One region of the Altericista sp. CCNU0014 genome, then DNA from elsewhere that is predicted to be linked to it. Evidence: riboswitches for the same ligand, from Rfam matches in the RefSeq annotation. Region 1 holds a riboswitch; the other holds the start of a gene.
The links. A riboswitch is a leader RNA that binds a small molecule or an ion and turns the genes downstream of it on or off. The one in region 1 is predicted to bind cobalamin.
Positions count from the first base shown of each region.

Region 2: it holds a riboswitch for cobalamin, as region 1 does, so the genes downstream of both, cobG (precorrin-3B synthase) here and R6H26_RS22995 (CbtB-domain containing protein) in region 1, are expected to answer to the same signal.

Region 1 covers NZ_CP137338.1:4,822,703-4,835,051, reverse strand. Annotated here, with positions in the region: partial or broken gene R6H26_RS23055 (Rpn family recombination-promoting nuclease/putative transposase) at 294-887, shown strand; gene R6H26_RS23050 (DUF4351 domain-containing protein) at 894-1,121, shown strand; gene R6H26_RS23045 (addiction module protein) at 1,159-1,359, opposite strand; gene R6H26_RS23040 (DUF3368 domain-containing protein) at 1,485-1,982, opposite strand; gene R6H26_RS23035 (UPF0175 family protein) at 1,979-2,224, opposite strand; gene R6H26_RS23030 (zinc-ribbon domain-containing protein) at 2,305-2,892, opposite strand; gene R6H26_RS23025 (hypothetical protein) at 3,036-3,164, shown strand; gene R6H26_RS23020 (GNAT family N-acetyltransferase) at 3,362-3,865, shown strand; gene R6H26_RS23015 (ABC transporter substrate-binding protein/permease) at 4,008-5,513, shown strand; gene R6H26_RS23010 (amino acid ABC transporter ATP-binding protein) at 5,549-6,286, shown strand; gene R6H26_RS23005 (iron uptake porin) at 6,360-7,937, opposite strand; gene R6H26_RS23000 (hypothetical protein) at 8,345-8,596, shown strand; cobalamin riboswitch at 8,614-8,831, shown strand; gene R6H26_RS22995 (CbtB-domain containing protein) at 8,853-9,044, shown strand; gene R6H26_RS22990 (hypothetical protein) at 9,089-10,294, shown strand; gene R6H26_RS22985 (DMT family transporter) at 10,332-11,219, opposite strand; gene urtE (urea ABC transporter ATP-binding subunit UrtE) at 11,289-11,990, opposite strand; gene urtD (urea ABC transporter ATP-binding protein UrtD) at 12,057-12,349, opposite strand, start outside.
Region 2 covers NZ_CP137338.1:1,874,715-1,887,063, forward strand. Annotated here, with positions in the region: gene R6H26_RS09380 (pentapeptide repeat-containing protein) at 1-419, shown strand, start outside; gene R6H26_RS09385 (CPBP family intramembrane glutamic endopeptidase) at 544-1,422, opposite strand; gene R6H26_RS09390 (hypothetical protein) at 1,425-1,682, opposite strand; gene R6H26_RS09395 (ABC transporter substrate-binding protein) at 1,832-3,508, shown strand; gene R6H26_RS09400 (ABC transporter permease) at 3,521-4,546, shown strand; gene purD (phosphoribosylamine--glycine ligase) at 4,671-5,948, shown strand; gene R6H26_RS09410 (SAM-dependent methyltransferase) at 5,982-6,722, opposite strand; gene R6H26_RS09415 (iron-containing redox enzyme family protein) at 6,799-7,683, opposite strand; cobalamin riboswitch at 8,355-8,487, shown strand; gene cobG (precorrin-3B synthase) at 8,538-10,004, shown strand; gene R6H26_RS09425 (precorrin-8X methylmutase) at 10,001-10,630, shown strand; gene R6H26_RS09430 (precorrin-2 C(20)-methyltransferase) at 10,627-11,334, shown strand; gene R6H26_RS09435 (aminopeptidase P family protein) at 11,412-12,349, opposite strand, start outside.

The DNA of each region.
Region 1 (12,349 bases):
CGTCAAGAGATAACCGTATAATTACGGATCTTTTACCTAGATCCTGCGCTTAAGCCCAAGATTTTGAAGTATATTCCTGTCTTTAGCTCCCCACAAAACCATTTCGAGCATTTGTCTTGGTTAGTGTAGGAATTGGCGATCAATCATTCCCACCCACTCAACCACCATAAGCCAACCCACCCATAACAATCCAGCCTAAGCCGATCGCTAGAGTCAAACACAGCCGCCAAAACCAGAGCAAGCCATAAACCAGCATCCAGTACAATTGCTCAAGCGCCAACAGACAAAATCTCGTGAAAACAGACTCAATATTCTTCCAAATCTTCAAGGCCGACCCCGGCATCCTCTTTGAGCTAATGGGTCAGTCCCCCGACCTCGCTCAAAACTACGACTTTCGCTCCGTAGAAATCAAACAAGTCGCCTTCAGAATCGACGGTGTGTTTCTGCCCAAACCCAACGCAGCAGACCAGACCATCTGATTTCTAGAAGTACAGTTTCAGCATGTCCCATTGTTCTATCAGCGCTTCTTTGGCGAGATTTATTCTTACCTAAACCCCCATCCAAAAACTGTTGACTGGCAAGCCGTCGTCATCTTTCCGCGTCGCAGCATTGAACCGACTAACCGACATGTCTATCGAGCCAATCTCAACAGCGACTAAGTTCACCGAATTGACCTCGAAGACTTCAACGCCTTGGCTACCGAATCCCTCGGTATAGGTTTGATGCAGTTAATCTTGGCAGATAACAATGACGCCATCACCCAAGCCCAAGCACTGCTGTCAAAGACCCAAAACCAGGTTCAAACAGATCCCAAAATAGCTGCGATAATGGACATCATAGAAACCATAGTGGTTTACAAATTTCCAAAACTCAGCCGTAATGAAATTAAGCGTATGTTTGGCTTAAGCGAACTCCGAGAAACAAAAGTCTACCAAGAAGGCCATCAAGAGGGAGAACGATCGCTTATCCTCCGCCAACTCACGCGCCGCATCGGTAATGTGACATCAGAACTAGCAGTCAAAGTCCAAACCCTGTCACTCACCCAACTCGAATCCCTCGGAGAAGCCCTGCTGGATTTTTCTCAACCTGCTGACTTAATAACCTGGTTAGACGAGAATTGAGCCGTCTATCAAATTGAGCCGCTCATCAGTCAGCTTCTTAAATCTCTTGCCGCGTCATCACATTTTCTGGATTGTCGTCAGAGTCAGCAATGCGGCGGTCAAGTTCTTGCTTTTGCATGTCCGTTAGATCGGCACAAGCTCTATCCTCGGCAATGCCATCCCAAATAGCCTGAACGAGATTAATCCGATCTTCAATGCTTAAGGCTTCAATTTCATGTAAGGTAGCTGCGATGTCCATAATGTTAGCCGAGTAAAGAAAAAGGCAATGAAGTTACTCTAAATATATCGAATGAGGTCACGCTCTGCTTACGATCCAATGAAGCATTTGTCTTGATTGGCGTAGAGCTGGGCGATCGCCTAACATTAAGATTGCTCCCCTGCCAATTTCAGAACTTCGGCGTAAAGATCGGGCCTAATCCGAAAATTAGCCTGACAAATCAAAGCATCCATAATGGGGCCGACCATGGAGATGAGTTTTTGCCGTTTTGCTGCAAGCAAGATACCCAGGATTCCAGTAATTCTTAACCCTTGTCGTTTTGCTTCTTTGCGTCCAAGTCGTTCGTCGATGAGAAGCTGCGTTGCCTGAAGCTCAAGCGCTAAGACGATCGCGTTTGCTTCACCGGGGTCAAGGTTACTATCGCGCTCTAAATCGCTGACTCGTTGAGGGTCGCTAACGGCACGAACCTCTAGCCAGTTGGCAGTTTTTACAGATTGAGTGACTGGATGGTGGGAACCATTGGCAAGCAGTTCTTGATAAACTGCATCGGGAATAATGACAGTACCGAAGAGTGCAGGCAGTAGGTGAGCGTATTCAACCACAATGAGATTGGAAATAGGCGAGGTATCGCTGACAACAATCACAGCAGACCAAGTTCTTGTAGATTTTGAACGTCTTCGTGTAAATCGTTTACATCGTAATGAATGTAAAGATTATGGTTTGTGAGTAAAGATTGGAAGTCTAGTTGTGAGATGCCCAATATACGACTGGCTTTACCTAGGGAAATTTTCTCGCGCTGATAAAGCAGCAGCACGAGTTCTTGAAGTAATTCAACTTCTGATAGGCCGGAGGCTTGGACTAATTCATCTGAGATGACCAAACTCATGGGTGTTACAGAGAAAGCGGACTACTTGAGTATAACGACTGCATTCATCCAATCCTGGGTCTGTTAGGCATCCAAAGTTCCTACACCAACTTATGTCCGCAGCTAGAACAAAAGCGGTCTTCCGGCTCCGTCGCCGCACCGCATTGACTGCAGAAGCGCCGCACCTTAGCCTGAGGCTGAGTCGGTTGCGCGCTAGCCGAACTCATACTCAGATGCATATTGCCCATCCGCATCTCCATCGGACTCGAACTCATTTCCATATTTCCCATTTTCATTGGCTGCATTGGCTGCATCGGTGGCATAGATCCCATTGGACTCATGGGTTGCATGAGTTCCATTGGAGGAACGGACGAAGCTGCAGGCATTCCCCCAATCTGACTCATTTGCATTTGTTGAGCGCTGCTCAGAGATGGAGCACTGCTCATGCTGCTCGTGCTGCTGCCCTGTACCTGAATAAAATGCTCGCCCTGGGCTGTTGTTATTTTGAGAATGACACCCTGGGGCATTCGATACATTTCCGGCGGAGCCGTCCAGCTTCCAGTTCCAATGCTACTGCTCGACTGCTGCTGCTGACCGGGGCCACCGACCATTGTGGTGATCGTAGTCTGGGCACCTTGGTTATCGAGATAAATATTGTGGCCGGAGCCTAGTTCGCACAAATAAGCCATGCCGATATTTCTCAGGTATGCGCCTCTCCATTATCCTCAACTCATACTTTGGGCTTCACATTAGTTAACAAAACGTCCTGAGATCTTTGGCAGCGATCGCCCCCCTCTCGCAATCTGACGCTGCCGTAAGCAAATTAGCGCGCATGACGAAGAACACCGCAACCGCGCGATCGCGATCGCAGGGAGAAGCGGGCGAACTTGCAATACTACAAGTGGTTCGGGAAACTGAGCCATCAATGGGGAACACACAGCAGACCGACAGACTGGCTTAGTTTGTCGGTTTTTTATTTCAAAGCGCTAAAGGCATGGCCTTAGGTAGGGTCAAAACGCTCGATCGCGGAGATCGGGCCGTTATGGTTCAGAATCTGCATATTCAGCGATGTGCTGAATATGCGTAAGTTTTGATGTGCGATAGATGCAGCAATCCCCGCCTAATTTTGTCAAGGTTGTCAATTCAGCGAGGCCAGCCGTGAAAATCAGATCCGCTACACCTGATGATGTGTCGTTAATTTTCTCCTTCATCCAGAGAAAAGCAGAGTTTGACCGAAGCGTGGGCGCATTCTCTAGCGTCCTTCAGGTCTCTGAAGAAAAAATACGCAAAACCCTCTTTAGGGCAGTTCCTTTTGCCTACGTCCTGTTTGCAGAACACTCAGAACGCGAAATCGGATTTGCATTGTACGACTTTAGATACTCTTCCTTTGCAGGTCAACCCAGCATCTGGCTCGACGATCTGTATGTCGATGAAGCCCAGAGAAGCCAAGGGGCAGGGGCAGCATTGATGCAGCATCTTGCCGAAATTGCAGCAGAGAATAATTGCACCCATCTTGCCTGGAATGCCGATGCTCGGAATACTCGCGGGCTGAATTTCTATCACCGATTGGGAGCAGAAATAACAGAGCAACGCGGTAATCGATATTTCCTGAGATGGGTTCCGCAATCTACGGCATCAGATTTAAGCACATCCAACGCATGAACGAACCTAAATCGCCGTTGACAAGCCGATGCACTGACAAGCCAAAGGGGACAAACCGTAAAATTGCACACATTTCCGACATTGCTCGGCAAGATACGCTGTCATCCAACATGAGCTGGGATTTATTGTCATAAAAAAGTAAATGAACCCTAAAAAATGGCTTTTCCCGACCCTCCTTGCGATGGTGGTGGCCGTAGGGACGATCGCCCATCCCTTCAACACTTTCCCAGGCAACGCGCAATCTTCTGTCGGCAAAGACGAACTGGTGATGATTACATCCCCCGACTACCCACCCTACGAGTTCTACAACACCGCAGGAGGAGAGCGAAAAATTGTCGGTTTTGACGTGGATATTGCAAATACCCTCGCTCGCGAGTTGGGGTTTAAGCTCAAAATCCAAGAGTCTGACTTCAACGGACTGATTCCAGCCCTCCAGGCAGGCCGAGCTGACTTCGTCATGGCAGGCATGACCCCCACGCCAGAGCGCAAGAAGAACGTCGATTTTTCAATTGTTTACTACGAAGCAAAAGATACCATCGTCTCTCTCAAGGGGAGCAACCTCAAAACGCCCGCAGACCTCAAAGGCAAAAACGTCGGCGTCCAGCTCGGGACCATTCAAGAGCAAAACGCCCAGGCGATCGCCAAAAAGACGCCGATGCAAATCAAGCAGCTCAACAAAGTCCCCGATATCATTCAAGAAATTCGGGCCAAACGCATCGAAGCGGCGATCGTCGAAGATACCGTAGCCCAAGGCTTCATCCAGTCCAACCCAGATTTGGAATATGTCGAAATTCCCTCAGAGGAGCAGTCTGGCTCTGCGATCGTCTTTCCCAAGGGTTCCAAACTCGTCGAACCCTTCAACAAAGTCCTCTATAAAATGAAGGGCAGCAACGAGTTAGAAACGCTCGCAAAAAAATGGTTTTCCCAAAACACCACCGCCCTAGACGCTCAGAAAGCCACCGCCGCCGCGCCCAAAAAAGGCGGACTCAACATCAATTTCGGTCGCCTCAGCCTGGATGACTACCTGTTCATCCTCAAAGGCATTCCCACCACGCTCCTGTTTACGCTCAGTTCGGTCTTCTTAGGACTCATTGCCGCAACGGGCCTTTCCCTCCTCAAAATCTCCCGATTCAAACCGCTCCAATGGTTCGCGAATGCCTATACCTCCGTCTTTCGAGGCACGCCGCTCCTGCTCCAGCTTTCGCTGATTTACTACGCCATTCCTCAGCTCTTCGGATTTGATATCACTCCCCTACAGGCAGGCGTCACCACCTTTACCCTCAACTCCGGGGCCTACATGTCTGAAACCATTCGGGCGGGGATTCAGGCCGTAGACAAGGGCCAGAGCGAAGCCTCCATGTCCCTCGGCGTGCCTTACGCCATGATGATGAAGGATGTGATTTTACCGCAGGCATTGAAGAATATCCTACCCGCCCTCGTCAACGAAACCGTCTCGCTGCTGAAGGATTCTTCTCTGGTGTCTACTGTAGGCGTTGTAGAAACCTTGCGGGCCAGTCAAATTGTCGGCGCTAACAAGTACATTTATTTTGAACCCTTACTGACCGCAGGGCTGCTGTACTACCTTATGGTCATGGGTCTTACCTCAGCAGCATCGACCCTAGAGCGACGCCTGAAGCGCAGCGAGTGAAACCTATTACGGCTAAACAAGGAGACAAGGTTCCAATGAATGACGTTGTACTGCGGACAGAATCGTTATACAAATCCTTTGGCCCGCTCGAAGTCCTCAAAGGTATTTCCACCGAGTTGCATAAGGGACAAGTCGTTGCCGTTTTGGGACCCTCTGGCTGCGGTAAGTCCACACTGCTGCGCTGCATGAACCTGCTCGAAAAACCGACCAAAGGGCGTCTTTACTTCGGAGATCGGGACATGACCGATCCAAAGGTAAATATTTCAAAAATCCGGCAGAAAGTGGGCATGGTGTTTCAGCACTTTCATCTATTTCCTCACATGACGGTTCTAGAAAATGTCACCTACGCCCCCATCAAGGTCAGCAAGATCCATCCTGTAGAAGCCAAAGAAGCTGGCATGGAGCTGTTGGGCAAAGTGGGACTCGCAGAAAAAGCCCATGTCTATCCCTCCAAACTCTCCGGCGGTCAAAAGCAGCGCGTGGCGATCGCCCGCGCCCTAGCAATGAATCCTGAAGTCATTTTGTTTGACGAACCCACCTCTGCTCTAGACCCAGAAATGGTACAGGAAGTCTTGGAAGTCATGCAAGATCTGGCAAAAACCGGAATGACCATGGCGATCGTCACCCACGAGATGGGATTTGCACGGGATGTTTCGGATCGGGTGTGGTTTCTGAACCAAGGAATTTTAGAAGAAGATAGCCCGCCAGCGGAATTTTTTACTCGGCCCAAGTGCGATCGCGCCCAACAATTTCTAGAGCGCATGCTCAAGTAAAACGCCAAAAATGTGGATGGAAGGTCGTTCTTCCATCCACAACCGAGAGCGAGTAGAGCCAGAGCAGATTCAGCTAAAACGAAAATGTAACTCGCAGAACCCCTTGAATGAGAGGAGGCGTGTTGCTGCTGTTATTCGGATTCAGGATCGCCATCACGATGGGAGTAATGGAGATATTGTCGTTAACTGGAAAGCGATAAAATGCTTCAAAGTTAGTCTGAGTTCTATCGTTGACACCTAAAGCCGAGGGCAGATCGTTGATGAAAGGTTGCCCGCCAGCCACAGCCAACAAAGAACCGGGGATAAAAACATCCTTAACGCCAGCACCCACCATCCAGGTTTGGGCGATAAAGTCACCAGCACTCACATTGCTGAAATCGTACGGCAGTGGCGTAGCGCCACCGTAGGCTTTTGCTCCAGCAATACCGTACCGCGCAAACAAACCAAATCGACCTAGACTGAGTTCGGCATCGAGACCGCCCGCATTTTGGGAAATATTAGACGTTGCAGAATTGGTGTACTGCAATCGCACGGCAAAATTGTTCGCACCCGCTTTCCCAAATTTTTTGGCATATTCCAGTTCTGCCGTGCCCTGGTAAGGATCGCCAAACAAACCGCCGCCGAAGTTATTGGCCACCGAGTTAAACGGGCTAGACGCAATGTAAACGGCTCGAAACGCAAAGGGACCTCCGCCAATTTGCCAATTAATACCAGCCCCCGCACCGCCAAAGAAATTAACTTGGTAAGGGTTGATCAGCGGGTTGTTGATGAAAAACCAGGAACTAAAACCGTTGCTGGGAGCAGTATAGCTATTGAGATCGACGATATCGGTTGCGTAAAATAAAGGGCCAACCGTAACTGACAGATTTTTCGTCGGTTTGAAGGTGTAGGCCAGACGGTACAGCCCAACATTCGTGGGATAGCCCGACCAATAGTATTGCCCTGGAACCAAGAGCGATTGCGCGCTGGAGGTAGGATTTGTCGTAGTGCCGCCGATGTTTGCGGTACCAAACAGATCTGTGCCGGCATTTCCTACAAATAGCGTGGTCTGAAGTAAGTCGCTGCCTTGAAAGCTAGTGTTAAAGTTGAGCTGAACCGCAGCGATCGCAGTTGCCCTAGTATCCTCCAAGCTAGCGAGACCCGTTTCCGGGTCGATGTAGGTCTTACTCCCGATGGTATCTCCGTAGGCAGCAGAGAATACTGCTATCCCGCTTAATTTTGTTGTTGTCGAAAACTGCTGTGCTTCCAGGGTCTTGGTGCGGGCTTCCAACCCATCCACGCGGCCTTTCAGGGTCGCGAGTTCGGCCTTGAACTCTTCTTGGAGTGTTTTGACCGTCGCCAAATCTTCCTTTGTGGCAAAGCGATCGCTAATTTGGTCCAAGCAAGCGTTGAGGGCTGCCGCCAACTCGTATCGCGTTGCAGCGCGATTTCCCTTAAACGTACCGTCTGGGTACCCTGCAATACAGCCGTAGCGTTCGACCAAAGACTGTAGAGCCTGAAACGCCCAGTCCGTCGGTCGAACGTCCGACAGTTGAGAGACCGATGTCACCTGCCCGACGGTGTTCTGCTCAGTTGCCCGCACCGATGTAGAAGTTAGCAATCCAGCCAACAAAGAGAGTGGCAGCAGCCACCCATAGAACGTACTTCGCATTTTTCAGACTCCTCACAAGTACACACCCAATAATGACCCTAGCCCCTCTGGACTGGGTCGATCTGAACGAGCAAATCGCTAACTTATTGCCGCGATCGCCCCCTACGCCAAACCATCCCTAAAAGTGCTGAAACCAAGATTTCGATCGCCGCATAAATGAGGGAGCATGGGTCAAATTCAAAGATATCCTCTCGAAACTCGCAAAAACCCCTCTAAAAATTGACTTCCTGGCACTAGAGCAAAGTTATTTCTGAATAATCTTCACTTAAAGGAAATTACTCTAACCAGAAGAATCGGCATTGTGTTTTGAAATACAAAACTGCGATCCGTTCTACTGCTGAAGGCATTCCCTGACGTAATGAGCTCGCCCAAAAAGTTCTCAAATTATTGGGAAGAGCAATCGACTGGTGCGACGATCGGGGAGCCATCGCACATTTGACCGGACCGCGCGACTGCATCCCGAGGATCCAGATATCTATGGCAATCGCTGCGCGGCTCGCTACCGACCGGAGGATTTTGAAGGGGCGATCTCCGACTGCGAGCAGGTCAGCGCTGTAGCTAGAGCGGCGAGAAACAGCGAAAAATCCACCCGCGCTCGAGATGTCAAGCAAGCTTCAACTGTAAAAATTGAGGCAGATCGCGCTCGGAACATTATCTAAGGTCTCACTAATCGAGTATGCTAAGTCTACAAGTCGGTTCTGGCGGGGAAAACCCGTCGGAGGAAAGAGGGAAAGTGTAGTGAGATTCTACCGCTGTCCCGCAACTGTGAACGAGAGCGAAGCGTTGGAAATCAAACACCAAAACCTGAAGGTCCTGCTTTTCGCGTTTTGATATTTGTATTTTCAAGATTCAGTTCTCAAAGTCAGAACGCCTGCCGAACGATCTCACCCTATCGTCTAATCTGCGAGGTACAAAATGACGACTCAATCTTACGCATCAGCTCGCCAACAAGTCGCGCGTCGGGTGCTATCCGTTCCGGTTCAATTGGCACTCTACCTCTCGCTGACCGCCCTGACCCTCTGGACGATTGGTTTCTCTACCCATCCTGCCATTCACGACTCGGTACATACACTCCGCCATCATACAGCTGGGGTTAGCTGTCATTAGGGCTTGGATGTCAGTGCCTGCGGTGTAGGAGTTCGGTTTGAAAAATGCCTAGAAAAATTTACGGGCTTATCAGTGCTGCTTGCACGATCGGCATTATTTGTTATAGCTGGGTTGGATTTTCCCAGACTTCTCGCCCCTCGGTGCGACTCGCGACCAATCCGACCATCGAGAAAATTCGACCGTTTGAAGCGGAAGCGACAGAAGCGTTAGGCTCGGGGAAGTACCAGTCTCCCGTCCAATTGACGTTACAGGCGATCGACGCTCGGGGGCAGGCATTGAAGAATGCTAGGATTCGCCTGCAAATCTTGACCCCTCCCAAAAGTCCCTGGTTTACGACGGATTTTCCGATCGTAGAGGGAACAAAGTTACTGGACGTTGAGGGGAACGCACCAACGGGCGAGTTTCAGGTGAAACAAAGTTTGCCGATCCGGGGGACGTATCGACTCCTGGTCGACGTCACACCCATCGTTCCCAATTCTTTTGCGCCCGTGCAGCAGACGATCGCTCTATCGGTGCCAGAACATGGAGCAAAATATCGGAACCTTGGAATCTTAGTCTGCATTTTGTTAGTCGCAGGTTTCGGCGGCGGTTGGGTCATCGGGAGCAGGAAACCGACTCAGCCGGGAGAAATCGTCCCCGAACCCGTGCGGCTCCTCATGAGCGGGGCAATTGTCGTGGCGATCGCCGCTCTCCTATTTGTCAACCTCAGCGCCGAATTTGCCCATTCCCACGAGTCTCACGACCGTGGGGAACACTTACCCCGATCCAGCCCGCCTTCCAAGGTGCAATCTCAAGGCTTAGAGATGAAACTCTCGGGCGATACGACGGCTGCGGTGGGTCGGCCTGCCCAATTGCAGGTCAGCGTTATCGATACGAAGACCCAGCAGCCCGTCACGGATGTTGCCTTGAAGGTCACGACAACGGCGCTCGAAAATAATTGGGTTGCATTTGCTTACGAGAGCGCTCCAGACAGTACTGGAAAACTGGTGTGGAAGCAGCAATTCTTTGATGGTGCCCCCCATCGGATCGATGTTGAAGTTACACCCCAAGTCGGCGCAACTCGGAAATTCCAGCCTTTTCAAGTGGGGCAGACGATTCCAGTAGAAGGCGTTGCGCCGCCATTATCCGTTCGGTTGATCTCCCTGGCTTACCTTACGGGAGTGGTAGGTATTGGCCTGCTCCTAGGATTGTGGTTGAGCCAGAAGCACAACAAGCGGTTGCAGCAAGATTGGAAGCGAAGTTTTTCTTAAGGCTGCATGGGCGCAGGCGATCGCGTCTGCGCCACGGTCATGCTTGCGTTGGTTCCCACGCGCAGAGCGTTGCGCCAAAAGCCATCAATACTGCCGCAATGACCAGCGTTTGAGTAAGTGTTTCGTCCAGAAATAGAATTGCGATCGCCGCTCCGACCATCGGAGACAAAGCAAAAAACGAACCCGTCCGCGCCGCGCCGATATTTCGCAACGCCATTACAAAAAAGCAATACGTGAGGCCGTTGCTGATAAAGCCAGCACTGAAAATCTTCAGCATCAAAGGCAAAGGCGGCAAAGGTTGGCCCATTGCAGCGGCGATCGCCACATTGACCAAACCCGCCCCGCCACTCTTAAACATTGCCACCTGAAACGGATCGCGAGTTGCAAACTGAGCCGTGAGATTGCTGTCGATCGCCCAGGCCAGACAAGTCCCTAAGACCGCCAGCGCTCCCCAAGACAAATTCATACCAGAAGAATTGCTATAGGACACTAAAATTCCACCCGTGGAAATAATGGCAATTCCAATTAAGACCCGCCATTGCCACGGTTCTCGGAAAATAGTCCAAGCCACCAGGGCCGTAAAGACGCTTTCAAAATTTAAAAGTAAAGAGACGACGGCAGCAGGAGAGTGCTCTAGTCCCGTCATTAGTAAAACCGGAGCAGCCAGCCCTCCTGTTAACATCGAACCCAACAGCGATTTCCAATCTTTGCGCCGGAGCGCTGAGCTCGAGAGTTGCTTGCCACGGAACAACAAAAATGGCGCTAATCCAATCCCGCCGCCCAAATACATCAAACCTGCAAGCATCCAAGGATGGACTTCATTCAGAAACAGCTTTGCCAACGGTGTGTTGGTCCCGAACAAACACGCTGTTGCGACGGCAAAACCAGCCCCCTTGAGGGCAGCATTCGATCTAAGTTGAATCAACGGTCAGACAAAGCCATAAGGGGAAAACTTTCCACTTCAAAAACAGGAATACCTAGCCTGAAAATTTCATCAGACAGCTAAGAACTGCTGAATAACTTCTTGACTTAACTCACGGGTTGGACCAGAAGCCACAATACCACCTTTCTGCATGGCATAGTACCAATCAGCCTGACGCACAAAATGCAGATGCTGCTCGACCAACAATACCGAAATTCCAGTGGTTTGAACGATCCGCCGTACCGCCGCTTCAATTTCTAAAATGATGGAAGGCTGAATTCCTTCAGTCGGTTCATCTAGAACTAACAGTTTGGGTTTCCCCATTAAAGCACGGGCGATCGCCAACTGTTGCTGCTGCCCGCCACTGAGGTCTCCTCCCATCCGCGAGAGCATGGTTTTAAGAACTGGAAACAGCTCAAAAATTTCCTCGGGAATGTCCCTATTTTTACCTACTCCGCCTGGTAGGGCCTCAAGCCCCAATAGCAGATTTTCTTCGATCGTCAGGCGCGGAATGACCTCCCGTCCCTGGGGCACGTACCCAATTCCCAACTTAGCCCGTTGATAAGTCGGTTTACGGCTAATCGACTCACCCCTAAATTGAATGTTGCCCGTACGAGAGTTCAATAACCCCATAATGGTCTTGAGTAAAGTCGTTTTACCCACCCCATTACGTCCGATCAGACAGACCATCTTGCCTGAGGCTACCCCCATGTCCACATTCCGCAAAATGTGGCTCTCGCCATAGTAAACATTCAGATTGGAAAGATCCAACATCGGCTGAGCGCTAATTTCAGGATCCTGAGTTGTAACGGCTCCGCGAGCTTGACTCATGACAAATACCTATTCAGCATGTTCGGTTTCTTCGTGGCCTAGATAGACCTCAATGACGCGTGGGTCATTTTGAACTTCATCCATGGTGCCTTCACAAAGCACCGTCCCTTGGTGCAGTACCGTTACCTGCTGGGCAATCTGGCGCACAAACTCCATATCGTGCTCGATCACCATAATGGAGTGGCTTTGGGCAAGAGCCATTAGCAAATTGCCCACATTTTCAGTTTCTTCGTCTGTCAGACCCGCGACGGGTTCGTCCACTAACAGCAAATTGGGAGACTGGGCTACCAACATGCCAATTT
Region 2 (12,349 bases), 2.8 Mb from region 1:
CCACCCTCAAGCAGGCTGCGTTAGATGGCGCTCAGCTCGGTCGCAGCAATTTGAGCAATGCCAACTTAATTGAAGCAAATCTGTGCCAAGCCGTCCTTTGCCGCAGCAGCTTGTACCGTGCGGTTCTCATTGGCGCGCAGCTTTACGGTGCGGATTTGAGTCAGGCAAACTTGCGCGAAGCCAACCTATGCCGGGCCAACCTGGTTGGAGCAATGCTGGTGGAGGCCGATCTATCGGCGGCAAACTGCGCTTGGACTAACCTGTACCGCGCTAATTTGCAATGTGCAAAACTCACCCAGGTAAGCTTTCGGGGTGCAAACCTTTCGCGCAGTAACTTGCGACAGACCCAGCGCACAGGCATCGATTGGGAAATGGCCAATCTCGAAACAGTCCAAATGGACGATCCAGACATTTTCTAGGCTTTTGCCTCGTGGACTTGTTTTTGTGGCCGATGGGCAATCGGTGATACTGCCCGTGGAGGAAGGTTGCCTGGGAACCCCGATGAAGCAGGAAACAGCCAGACCAGCGAATTGGATGGTTTCATCATTTTTGCTGGGGATTAATGGGTTTAAGATTCAGCCGATCGCCGAAGATAATCCAGCCACATAGCAATCCAAAAGGAATCCAGCCCAGGATGCCGCCGTAGTTGACAAAAATCCAATTTGGGCCGCCCAGAAACAGGATGGTTGTTAGCGAACCGCCAATGGCGTTGGTGGCTCCATGGGCCAGACAAGTTGACCAGATACTCCCTGTTTTCAGTCGGAGCCAGCCGAAGATAATCGACAGCCAAATCGTGAAGACGGGGAAGACTAGCAACCCCAACCAAGGTCGATCGTATCGCTGAAAACCCAGCAAAATGAGTGGATAGTGCCAAATGCCCCAAATCAGTCCGGTGGCGATCGCAGCGCGTAGCGGGTTGTTTGTAAATAATCGGAGTTGCAAGTAACCGCGCCAGCCAAATTCTTCACCCCAGTTCAGCAGCGCAACGGGTAACGCCTGAATCGCGGTAGCAAGGATTGCGATCGGAAAAATAAGTTCGGGTAGGGGAGGAAGGTTGCCTGGGAATGCGTAAGCTGCTAGGAATCGCTGCAGGGAGAAATCGGGTTGACTGATTCTCAAAACCATCGCCAGAATTACAACGATCGCGGTAATGACGAGGGGCGATAACCAAGCGAACAGATAGTAACGCCAGTATCTTCTTAGGTTCAGTCGATACCCCGCATCCGCAAAGCCTTCGCGAGTAACCCAACGTCGGACGACGAAGGTGCCCAAGGCTGGGGAAAATACAGCGGGTAAACTCAACCATTGGAAGGCAGGATCGGTTCCCGATACTCCCGCAATCCAGAGCATTGCCCAATTTCCCCAGGCCATGCCAAAGGCGATCGCCAAGTAAACAAAAATACCTTTGGTTCTGATATTCACGCTCAAACAATCACAGCCTCCAGAGATCGCCGTAAGGAACTTGGCATCTCTGGGCCTCTACCAAACCGCACGACCAGATCGGGTCTGCCAGCCCCCAGTCCCAACGCCCTGGCAAAAGCAGGCCGCAACCTCGCTTCCTCAACGGGCTGGTTTACAAAAGCATTGCGAATGCCGAGGGCCGTCGCCTGGAGTGCAAAACGTTCGTAACAGCGACCTGCTTCAACCCAATGCGCCTTGTCATCAACGTCGGAAACGAACACGGCAATACCTGCGGAACTGCGGATGTGGCCGAGTCCATCTCGGGCCGATCGTCGCGCAACTGCATTGCGAATGGCAAAAATTCTAAACCGGATTGAAAGAAATGCAAACGATCCCTTAATGTAATGTGGTTGCTAGAGATGTTTTGTCCTTGTCTACTTTGTTGCAGACTCAAAAGGCCCAACGGTCGCTGACCGAGCAGATCGTCCGTATCTTCCGCCGCCCATCCAATGCTTATCGATCGAGCAGTTTGTTTTTTCTCTGTTTAGCTCTGACGACAAGCTGCGCCAAATCCACTCCGCCTGGCGGGGGGACGGGGAGCGATCGCCTGGTTATCGGCACCACGGCAAAATTCCGCACCCTAGATCCGGCTGATTCCTACGAAGTGTTTTCGGGGAATTTGCTCTATAACCTAGGCGATCGCCTCTACGACTACGAAAAAGGGTCTGGCAAACTGACGCCCAAACTGGCGACAGCCTTACCCAAAGTGAGCGCAGACGGGCTAGTTTATACCATTCCACTCCGCAAAGGCGTGAAGTTTCACGATGGAACCCCTTTCGATGCCAAAGCGATGGCCTTTTCTCTCAATCGCTTTATGGCCAATGGCGGCAATCCATCTGGCTTGCTCAGCGACCCGGTCAAGTCGGTTACAGCCACAGGCGAATCCGAGCTGACCATCACGCTTAAAAAACCCTTTGCTGGCTTCCCCAACCTGCTGGCCTTCTCAGGACTCGTTCCGGTTTCTCCTAAGGTCTACAAGAAAGGAGTCGGACAGTTTCTGCCCAATCAATTTGTGGGGACGGGGCCGTACAAACTGGTCAAAGTGAGCGGCGATTCCATCCGTCTCGAAGTTAACGATCGGTACTGGGATGCTAAACCGACTAATAAAGGCGTCAATATCCAAATTTTTTCCAGCCCTGCTAATTTATTCAACGCCTTTCGGACCGGATCGATCGATATTGCCTTCCAGTCTTTAGATCCCGATCAAATTCAGGCATTGGAGAACGACGCTAAAAAAGGAGACTGGCAGGCCATTAGCAGTCCCAGCAACTTTATTACCTTTTTGGTGCTGAATATAAAAGATGAGGCGCTCTCGAAGGTAAAGGTCCGTCAGGCGCTAGCCGCAATGGTGAACCGAGACGTCCTGAACGATCGGGTCTTTCGAGGCCAAGCGGAGTCTTTATACACCCTAGTGCCTACCATCTTTACAGGCATCAGCCAGCCTGTATTTAAGGCAGAGCAGCAGAAGCTCGGACGGGATCGAATCCGCAGCTTGCTTAAGGAATCGGGCTATACACCCGGCAAACCCCTCAAGCTCAACCTCTGGTACCGTTCCAATCTCACCAGCGATGGAGTTGCTGCGGCTACCATCAAAGCAATGGTGGGTCAAGGTTACAGCGACGTAGTGCAGTTAGACGTGAGTAGCGTCGATTCGGCTACGGCGTATAAAAACCTGGACAAGGGGACCTACCCGATGTTTATGTTGGACTGGGCGGGGGATTATTACGACCCGGACACCTATTTGCAACCATTTCTAGCTTGCGAGAAAGGTTCGATTAAGACGGGTTGCCAGAAGGGACAAAGCCAGTCCTGGGGGTCGTTTTTCTACAGCGATCGCGCTAACAAGCTGATCGACCAGCAACGTCAAGCCCGCGATCCCAAACAGCGCCTCAAGCCGCTCAAGGAGCTTCAGACGATTGTGGCGAAGGAAGTGCCCTATATTCCGCTGTGGCAGAAAAAGGATTACGTGTTTGCCCAAAAAGGCATCAATGGCATTCAGCTCCAGCCCAGTCAGCAGTTCCCCTTCTGGATGCTCAGTAAACCTTAGGGAAATGGCTCCATGTCTCGGATTCGCGCCCTGCAATATTACATCTTCTCGCGGTTGCTGTTGGCTCCGTTGATGGTGTGGACCATCACCACCGTCGTATTTCTGCTGTTGCGAGCCACGCCAGGGGACCCCGTGGATGCTATCCTAGGCCCTCGCGCCCCGGAGGAGCAAAAGGCTCTAGTCCGCGAGCAACTCGGGCTAGGCGATCCGATTTGGGTGCAGTACCTGCACTATCTCGGCGACTTGCTCCGCCTAAACCTGGGGACCTCTTTGTCCAGTCGCGGGCAGACCGTGTGGGAGATCGTTCGGGATTTCTTCCCCGCAACGGCGGAACTGGCCATTTTTAGCATGGCGATCGCCCTCTTCATCGGCGTGAGCGTGGGCATTCTATCGGCATCCCGTCCCAATACGCCCTTGGATGCGGCGGGACGGATTTTCGGCATCATCACCTATTCCGTACCGCTGTTTTGGATAGGAATGCTGTTTCAACTCGTGTTTTCGGTCCAGCTAGGATGGTTTCCGCTGGGGACCCGCTATCCGGTGACCGCCTTGCCGCCCGCCGGCTTTACGGGTTTGTTCACGATCGACAGTCTCCTGTCGGGCGACTTTGGGGCGCTGGGGGTGTCTTTGTACTATCTTGCGCTCCCTTCTTTTTCCTTGGGGCTGGTGCTCAGCGGCATTTTCGAGCGGATCGTGCGGGTCAACCTCAAGCAAACCCTGAAGGCAGACTACGTCGAAGCCGCAAGGGCTAGAGGCATCCCAGAGCGGCGGGTGCTGCTGGTTCACGCCCTCAGGAACGCGTTGATTCCCGTCGTGACGGTTTTGGGTTTAACCCTAGCCGCGATGTTGGGCGGGGCAGTCCTGACAGAAGTGACCTTTTCGTGGCCCGGTCTGGGCAATCGCTTGTACGAAGCGATTTCGATGCGAGACTACCCGACGGTGCAGGGCATCATCGTGTTTTTTGCGGTGATTGTCGTGATCGCCAGTATTGCGATCGATATTATCAATGCTTACATCGACCCGAGGATCCGGTACTGAGAATTGCCAAAAACGCTCATCTGCTGGATTCTCGACCCTCTCCGAGCCGGGTTCATCTATTAAAAAAAACAGGCGCGTTGTACCGTAAAAGAGGCGCGCAATTTAACTGCAAAGCGAGGAAACCGTGCGAATTATCGTCGTGGGCAATGGCGGGCGAGAACATGCCCTAGCTTGGAAATTGACCCAATCGGCCCCAGTGGATCGGGTGTACTGCATTCCGGGGAACGGAGGCACGGCAACCCTTGCCAAGTGCGAGAACGCTGCCCTCAGTGCTGAAGATTTTGAGGGCATTGCGGCGTTTGCCAAAGCCCATCAGGTCAATCTCGCGGTCGTTGGCCCTGAGGTACCATTAGCCTTGGGCATAACCGATGTCCTCACCCGTCACGGCATCGCCGTATTTGGCCCGACCAAAGCGGGGGCGCAAATTGAAGCGAGTAAAGCCTGGGCCAAGGCATTAATGGAAGCCGCGAGCGTGCCGACGGCTAAGGCTCAATCTTTTACGGATGCAGAGGCTGCCGTTCGTTATATCCAGGAAGAGGGAGCGCCAATTGTCATCAAGGCCGATGGATTGGCAGCGGGGAAGGGCGTGACCGTGGCAATGACCGAGGCAGAGGCGATCGCTGCGGTTAATGCCGCATTCCAAGGAAAATTCGGCGAGGCGGGCGATCGCGTCCTGATCGAGGAATACTTGACGGGCCAAGAAGTCTCAGTCTTGGCGCTGACGGATGGCATCACCATCCGCGCCCTCGTCCCCGCCCAAGATCACAAGCGCATCGGAGAGGGCGACACTGGTCCCAATACGGGCGGGATGGGGGTTTACGCGCCGCTACCCCTCATCACGAATGCCCTCATGAGCCGGATCCAGCTTGAGGTTTTAGAACCCGTGATGGAAGAACTGCGATCGCGTCAAATTGACTATCGCGGCGTGCTCTATGCCGGACTTATGATTACTCCTGAGGGCGAACCCAAGGTGATTGAGTTTAACTGTCGGTTTGGCGACCCCGAAACCCAGGCCATTCTGCCATTGCTCGATACGCCTCTCGAAACATTATTGATGGCCTGTGCGGAGCAAAAGCTGAAGGAAGTCGGTCCCATTGCCTGGAAGCCAGGGGTATCAGCCTGCGTGGTCGCGGCTGCGGGCGGCTATCCCGATCGCTACGAGAAAGGCCACCCCATTACCGGACTGGAAGCGGCAGCGCAGTTAGATACCGTAGTGTTCCATGCGGGGACGGCATTTCGAGATGGACAGGTGGTGACGGATGGCGGGCGGGTGCTGGCAGTGAACGCTCTGGGAGGAGATTTTGACCGAGCGTTTGCCAAAGCGTACGCGGCGATCGCCCGGATTCATTTCCAAGACTGTTACTACCGGCACGATATCGGCTACCGCGTGCGCGGCGAGTGAGGATCGAGGCTCGACCCATTCAATCCCAATCTCTTACAAAATCGTCATCACTTTTATGAATTCTTCTGACAAGTCTAAATCGCTCTCACTATCTTTCCTAAAGAGTACGCCTGATAGAAAATATATATTTTCGGAATAAAAGGCTTGGTTTCGCCTGCGCAATTCCGCGATCGCCGCTCGGACTTTAGGTTCGCAGCTGTAGTATCCAAACCTTAAAGGTGAAAGCATGAAGTCAACTAGTTTATAACCTCGGTCGGCTGCGTAATTTACCACCTCAATTGGGTTGGAATAGGCTGAAATCATCAACATGACATTTTGATAGCCCAGAGATAACAACCGTTTTGTAATATCCGCCCCATCCGTCCCGCCGTGAAGAGAAGGAATATAGAGATTATTATCGGGGGCGGGCAGATACGGAGGGTTGGCAATGAGATAATTGGCTTCGAGCCGCAGATCGTTAAAGAAGCATCGATTATGAACGACGTACCGATCCTCAAGGTGGTACTTCTTAATATTCGAGCGTGCCAGTTCATAGGAAGGATAATTCAGCTCGAATCCATGAATAATGCCATTGAAGTCATTTTTAAGAAGCGCGCTAATGACGGGGCCGCCATCGCCCGCCCCAAATTCGACAACCGTATCTGTTGCATCGCAGTACTTAAAAACCATGCTTTCTAAGCACTGAGCGTAAAACTGAGATTCCTCTTGACAAATAAATACTTCATTGCGCGCGTCGATTGTAAGCAGTGGCTTGGGAAGTAAAGCTTCTTTCATAGGAAAACCTTCGAGCAAAATAGTTGGAAAAACGCAATCCGAAAACTGGATTTGCCAAAGCATGGGAATCGAACCGTCAAACGCACGCTCTGTCTTGTTGGCGAATTAGATCCACAACAGCAGCACCTGCGCGATCGCCGATTAGTTTTTCTTGGTCGTACCCCAGTACGAGTTCCCAAGCCTTGTCGGGATATCGATCGACTAGGGGTAGTGCCACCTCTTGCAACATCCACTGACCGTGCCGCTCGTCTTCGCGAATGTGAAGTTCCCAATAGCCCATCGCGCTTTGAGAAAGCCCCAGTCGCTGCGCTGCAGCGAGATAGTCCTTGTAGATGGAAGGTCCTGCAATTTCAAAGTAGGTCAATCCGCCGTTGTAACGGAGAAAATGACGCTTGCATTCGGTGAGCAAAAAATTGTGATTGATTGAAGCTAGAACTTCCCACGGCACCCAGTCGAAGTATCCTTCTGGCTCTGTATCCAACCCGAATTCCGCCATCATTTGGGCAAAGTAGGTAGAGTGTTTGCGAGACAAACGACCGTTACCGTATTCTTCTAGAAGAACGCGTGTCAAAGTAGCATGAACTTCATTACTACTGCCGCCTAAGATTCTAGACAGTCGGCTTCCTTCCACCAATCCATCTAAAGAAGCAACGATCAAAAGATGTTTGTACCCTTCTATTGTCATTTGTTCGCGCAAGTACCGTTTGTTAGAAGACAGCGGCGGGTCGAGATCGGCCTCGCCGCGTTCCACGAGCGCTTGCTTTGGATCTAGTCGCTGAATTTCTGGGATATCGAGCTGCTCTAGCTCCCAGGCTTGCCAAGCTGCTTCAATGCGATCGCGCCAGCGTTGCAAATAAACGGAACGCTCGTTGGTATAACGAGCTAAATCGTCATACCAAAAAAGGTTGAGGCGATTGATCCAATAAAGCACGCGCTGTAGAAATAAGTGTGCTGTTTCCATCTCTTGGGCAGGATTTTTTTGAGGGCCATAAGCATCAGTTAAAGCTCTATTAATAGCTGTCTCAAACCCTTCAATAAGTGAAGGGTTAATTTCAACTTTGCGATCTAGTTTTTCCAGAACTAACAGCTCTCTAAATTGTTGCTCTTCACTAAAATAACTAAGAGTTTGAGTGGCCGAATGTAACACTAGATTTTGCTCTCCTACTAGATTGAACGAAATAAACTGTAGCGATAGCTAAATTTTCTATTATGTTTAAAGATCTCTGGCAGCTTGACTAAACTAGCTAACAACGTATATTCAGTTAAAATTGAATTATAGATAAAATTAAATTTCATAAACGTCTGTCTTTCGACAGAAATCAATTCAATGAACCTCTGTCGATGGTACTAGCTGAATTTCAAAGAAGAGGTAAATCTTGTTTTCTGGGATCGATAAAAAATTACTATCAAAAATAAAAATCTAAATTAATATCCCGATCTGCAATTTAGCAGTGACTCGATCGAGAAATTCCCTTGCCCAATCCGACAGAAAGAAATGCCGCTTTAAATCTATCCTGGTATCTCGCTCTGTCGGTCTTACCATTGAAGCTCCGCCTACCAGCGCTGGCAAAATGCTTTTACGAGTAATACAGAGCGCTGAAAACATCTTGTTTAAGAAAATCAAGCAGTTCTGCATTAGAGCGACGATCTCATGTTAAATTACTGAAGCTTAACGTCGGGAAAGTCCGGTGAGAGTCCGGCACTGTGCCGCAACTGTAAGGGCATTGCCCGAGTCAGAATGCCGACGAGGATGGCGTTTTTAGGGGTCATCGTCTATTTTTCTATTCTCTGCGCCGCACGGAGAAGGAGTTTCAATTGTTGTCTGATGTTACTGTCCCGATTGCTGACGCTTGCCCCGGCTTATTTCATGCCACTTCAGCCCAAGATGGCGTTTTATCGCGGATTCGGATCCCTGGTGGCATTTTGAACGGGCAGCAGTGCGAGGCAATCGCCGACCTCTGCGATCGATTTGGCAGCGGGGCCGTCCAGGTTACGAACCGCGCTAATCTCCAAATCCGCGAACTTCAGGCAAAAATTCCGGCTGACGCGCTCCAGTCCCTCCAAAGCGTAGCGCTAGCGGCGCCCATCCCAGATGCGGACGGGGTTCGCAACATTATGTGCAGCCCTACCGCTGGGATTGATGTCCGAGCGCTGTTGGATACTCGACCGCTCGCGAGAAATTGGAATCGCTATCTCGTCAGTCGCCCCGACTTTGGGGTGCTTTCGTCTAAATTTAGCGTTTGTTTTGACGGTGGGGAAATCGTTTCAGTTCGCGATCGCCCCAACGACATTACCTTGGTGGCGATGGCAGTCGGGGAGAGCATCCAGTTGAGGCTGCACTTAAGCATTGGAGAACGCGGCGAAGCACCCCAGGATATGGGGGTCAGCGTGCGGGAGAGCGAAGCGATCTCGCTTCTGGCTGCCTTAGCGGCAGTTTATCGAGACTATTCTTTTGCGCATTCTGGCCAGCAGCGACGGAAACCTCGTTTGAGAGAGCTTTTAAAGGAGTGGGGCGTCGAACGCTATCTCAAAACCGTCGCCCGGCAACTCGACTTTGCTTTGATTTCAGACGACCGAGATCGAGATGAAATTCCTTCTAGAAATTACGCCCATCTGGGCATCCACCCCCAACGGCAGTCGGGGTTGGCTTATATCGGCGTCAGTCTACCGCTGGGTCGGCTGAAAACGAGGCAATTACGCGAATTATCGGCTCTATCCAGCCATTGGGGAGATGGGACCTTGCGGCTAACCCCTTGGCAGACGGTTATTGTGCCGCATATACCTACGCCGCAGGTTGCCCGAGTTCGGCAGCGAATTGAAGCGCTGGAGCTATCCCCCCGCGCAACCCATCCTAGGAGCGCAATGGTGGCTTGTTCTGGAACGACGGGTTGTAGCGCCGCCGCGACGGATACGCAGCGTCACGCTCGCACCCTCATTGCTCATCTAGAGCGATGTATCGTCCTCGATACGCCCATCAACATTCACTTCAGCGGTTGCGAGAAGTCCTGCGCTCAGCATCGATCTGGGGATATTACCCTGGTGGGCATTCCGGGAGCGGATACCGAAGCTTACTGCATCTACGTTGGCAATGATGGCAGTCCGTTTGGACGGACGCTCTATTCGTTTAGCGCGGCAGACGCGCTACCTCGCCTCATCGAAGCGATGATTCGCGCGTACCAACAATATCGGCAAGGTGGGCAAGAATCCTTCGGTGCCTTTGTCAACCGCCACGCGATCGCCCGCCTGCGACAGCTGTTCGATTCGACCTTGGAACAGTCATGATGGACTACATCCGCGATGGCAGCGCCATTTATCGCCAATCTTTTGCGACCATTCGAGCGGAGGCTCGCTTAGAAAGGCTACCTGCCGATTTAGAACCCGTGGCGGTGCGGCTGATTCACGCCTGCGGCATGACCGATATTGCGGACGATCTGGCCTATTCCATCGATGCCGTCACAGCGGGTCGAGCTGCCCTCGTGCGAGGTGCTCCCATTTTATGCGACGCGCAGATGGTGGCCAATGGCATCACCCGCAAGCGATTGCCCGCTCAGAATGCCGCGATCTGCACGCTGAACGAGCCTGAAGTCCCCGCGATCGCCCAAAAGCTCCAGAACACTCGTTCGGCAGCGGCTCTGGAGCTATGGAGGGCGCATCTGGACGGTGCGGTGGTGGCGATCGGCAATGCCCCGACGGCCTTGTTTCGATTGCTGGAGATGCTGGAGGAGGGAGCGCCCAAACCTGCTTTGATCCTGGGATTTCCGGTGGGATTCGTGGGAGCGGTCGAATCCAAATCGGCCCTGGCTGAAATCCCTCACGGCATCCCGTTTATGACCCTTCGCGGACGGCGAGGGGGAAGTGCAATGGCAGCCGCAGCCGTCAATGCGTTAGCTCAGGAGAACGAACTATGACTCAACCCCAAGGGCGACTGTACGGACTGGGCATCGGTCCCGGCGATCCCGAACTCCTGACCTTAAAGGCCCACCGCATTCTGACCTCGGTACCCGCGATTGCCTATCCCACGATGGAGAGCGGTAAGGTTTTGGCACGGGCGATCGTGGCGAGCTTTATTCGGCCCGAGCAGATTGAAATTCCGATGCCCCTGCCGTTCAGCGTCGAGCGCTCCTCCCAACCCTACTACGACCGCGCTGCCGAAGACATTGCCCGACACCTCAGCGAAGGGCGCGATGTGGCGGTGCTGTGCGAAGGCGATCCGATGCTGTACGGCTCGTTTATGTATATCTTCAATCGTCTGGCAAGTCGCTTCGAGACGGAAGTGGTTCCAGGTATTTCTTCGACCTTTGCCAGCGCTGCGATGCTGGGTGCCCCGCTGACCTACCGGAACGACGTGCTGAGCATTATGCCCGCTACGTTGGATCGGGAGACGTTGCGCGATCGCCTAGCCGTGGCCGATGCTGCGATTGTGATTAAGCTGGGCCGCCACTTTGCTAAGGTCAAAGCCGTCCTGGAAGAACTCGATCTTTTTTCCCGCGCGCTCTATATCGAGCGGGCCACCATGCCCAATCAGCGCATTCGTTCCATTGCTGAGGTCGCACCTGAGGAGGTTCCCTATTGGGCGCTCGTTCTAGTGCCGAGTCAAACGCGACCGCAGTAGCCCGAGTGCGGATTCTCGAACGAGCGCGCTGAAGGTCTGAATGGGTCTGCGGCGAGGCATTTCTAGGCTCTCGGCATTCAAACCCTCAAACGCTCCGCAACCTCATCCGCTCGCGTCGGTAAAGCTGCCGTCAAAACTCGGCATCCGGCTTCGGTGACCAGCACGTCATCTTCGATCCGTATGCCTCGCACATCCTCAAAGTCCGCCAACCGCTCCCAATTCACGCAGTCTGCAAACGCATCCCGGCATTCCCTGTCGTCTAAAATGCCAGGGACTTGATAAAACCCCGGCTCGATCGTCACCACCGTTCCCGCCTGTAGGGGGCGGTTGAGCCGCAAGTACTGCATGCCGTACTCGCGACTGCGGACCCGACCGGGCGCGTAACCGGCCAAATCGCCCAGGTCTTCCATGTCGTGTACGTCCAACCCCAGCAGATGGCCGATGCCGTGGGGGAAAAACAGCGCGTGGGCAGCCCGTTCCACTAAGGTTGCCGTACTTCCTCTCAGAATTCCTACATCCACAAGCCCCTCAGCTATCGTCTTGGCAGCCATTAAATGAATATCGCGATATTCCACCCCAGGGCGGACTGCAGCGATACAAACATCGCGAGCCGCCAACACGATTTCATAAATCGCCCGTTGAGTGGCAGACCACTGACCCGAAACAGGCCAAGTGCGCGTCACATCTGCTGCCCATCCGAGCGGATGCTCTGCTCCTACATCGACCAGTAACAAATCGCCAGCATTCAGCACGCGATGGTAGGTCTGGCTGTGTAAAATCTCGCCGCGAGTCGTCACAATACTCTGATAGGCAGGCTCCATTTGCGCTGCCATCATCTCCATTTCCATCGCCGCGCGCACTTCGGCTTCGGTTTTGGCCTGGCGCGTCCGAGCCATGCCTGCCAGATGCGCTTTGACCGTCACATCGGCAGCCTGTTGCATTGCGGCGATCGCCCAGTTATCTTGCACCAATCTCAGCTCTACCAAAACTTCAGCCAATTCCAGATCGCCGCCTT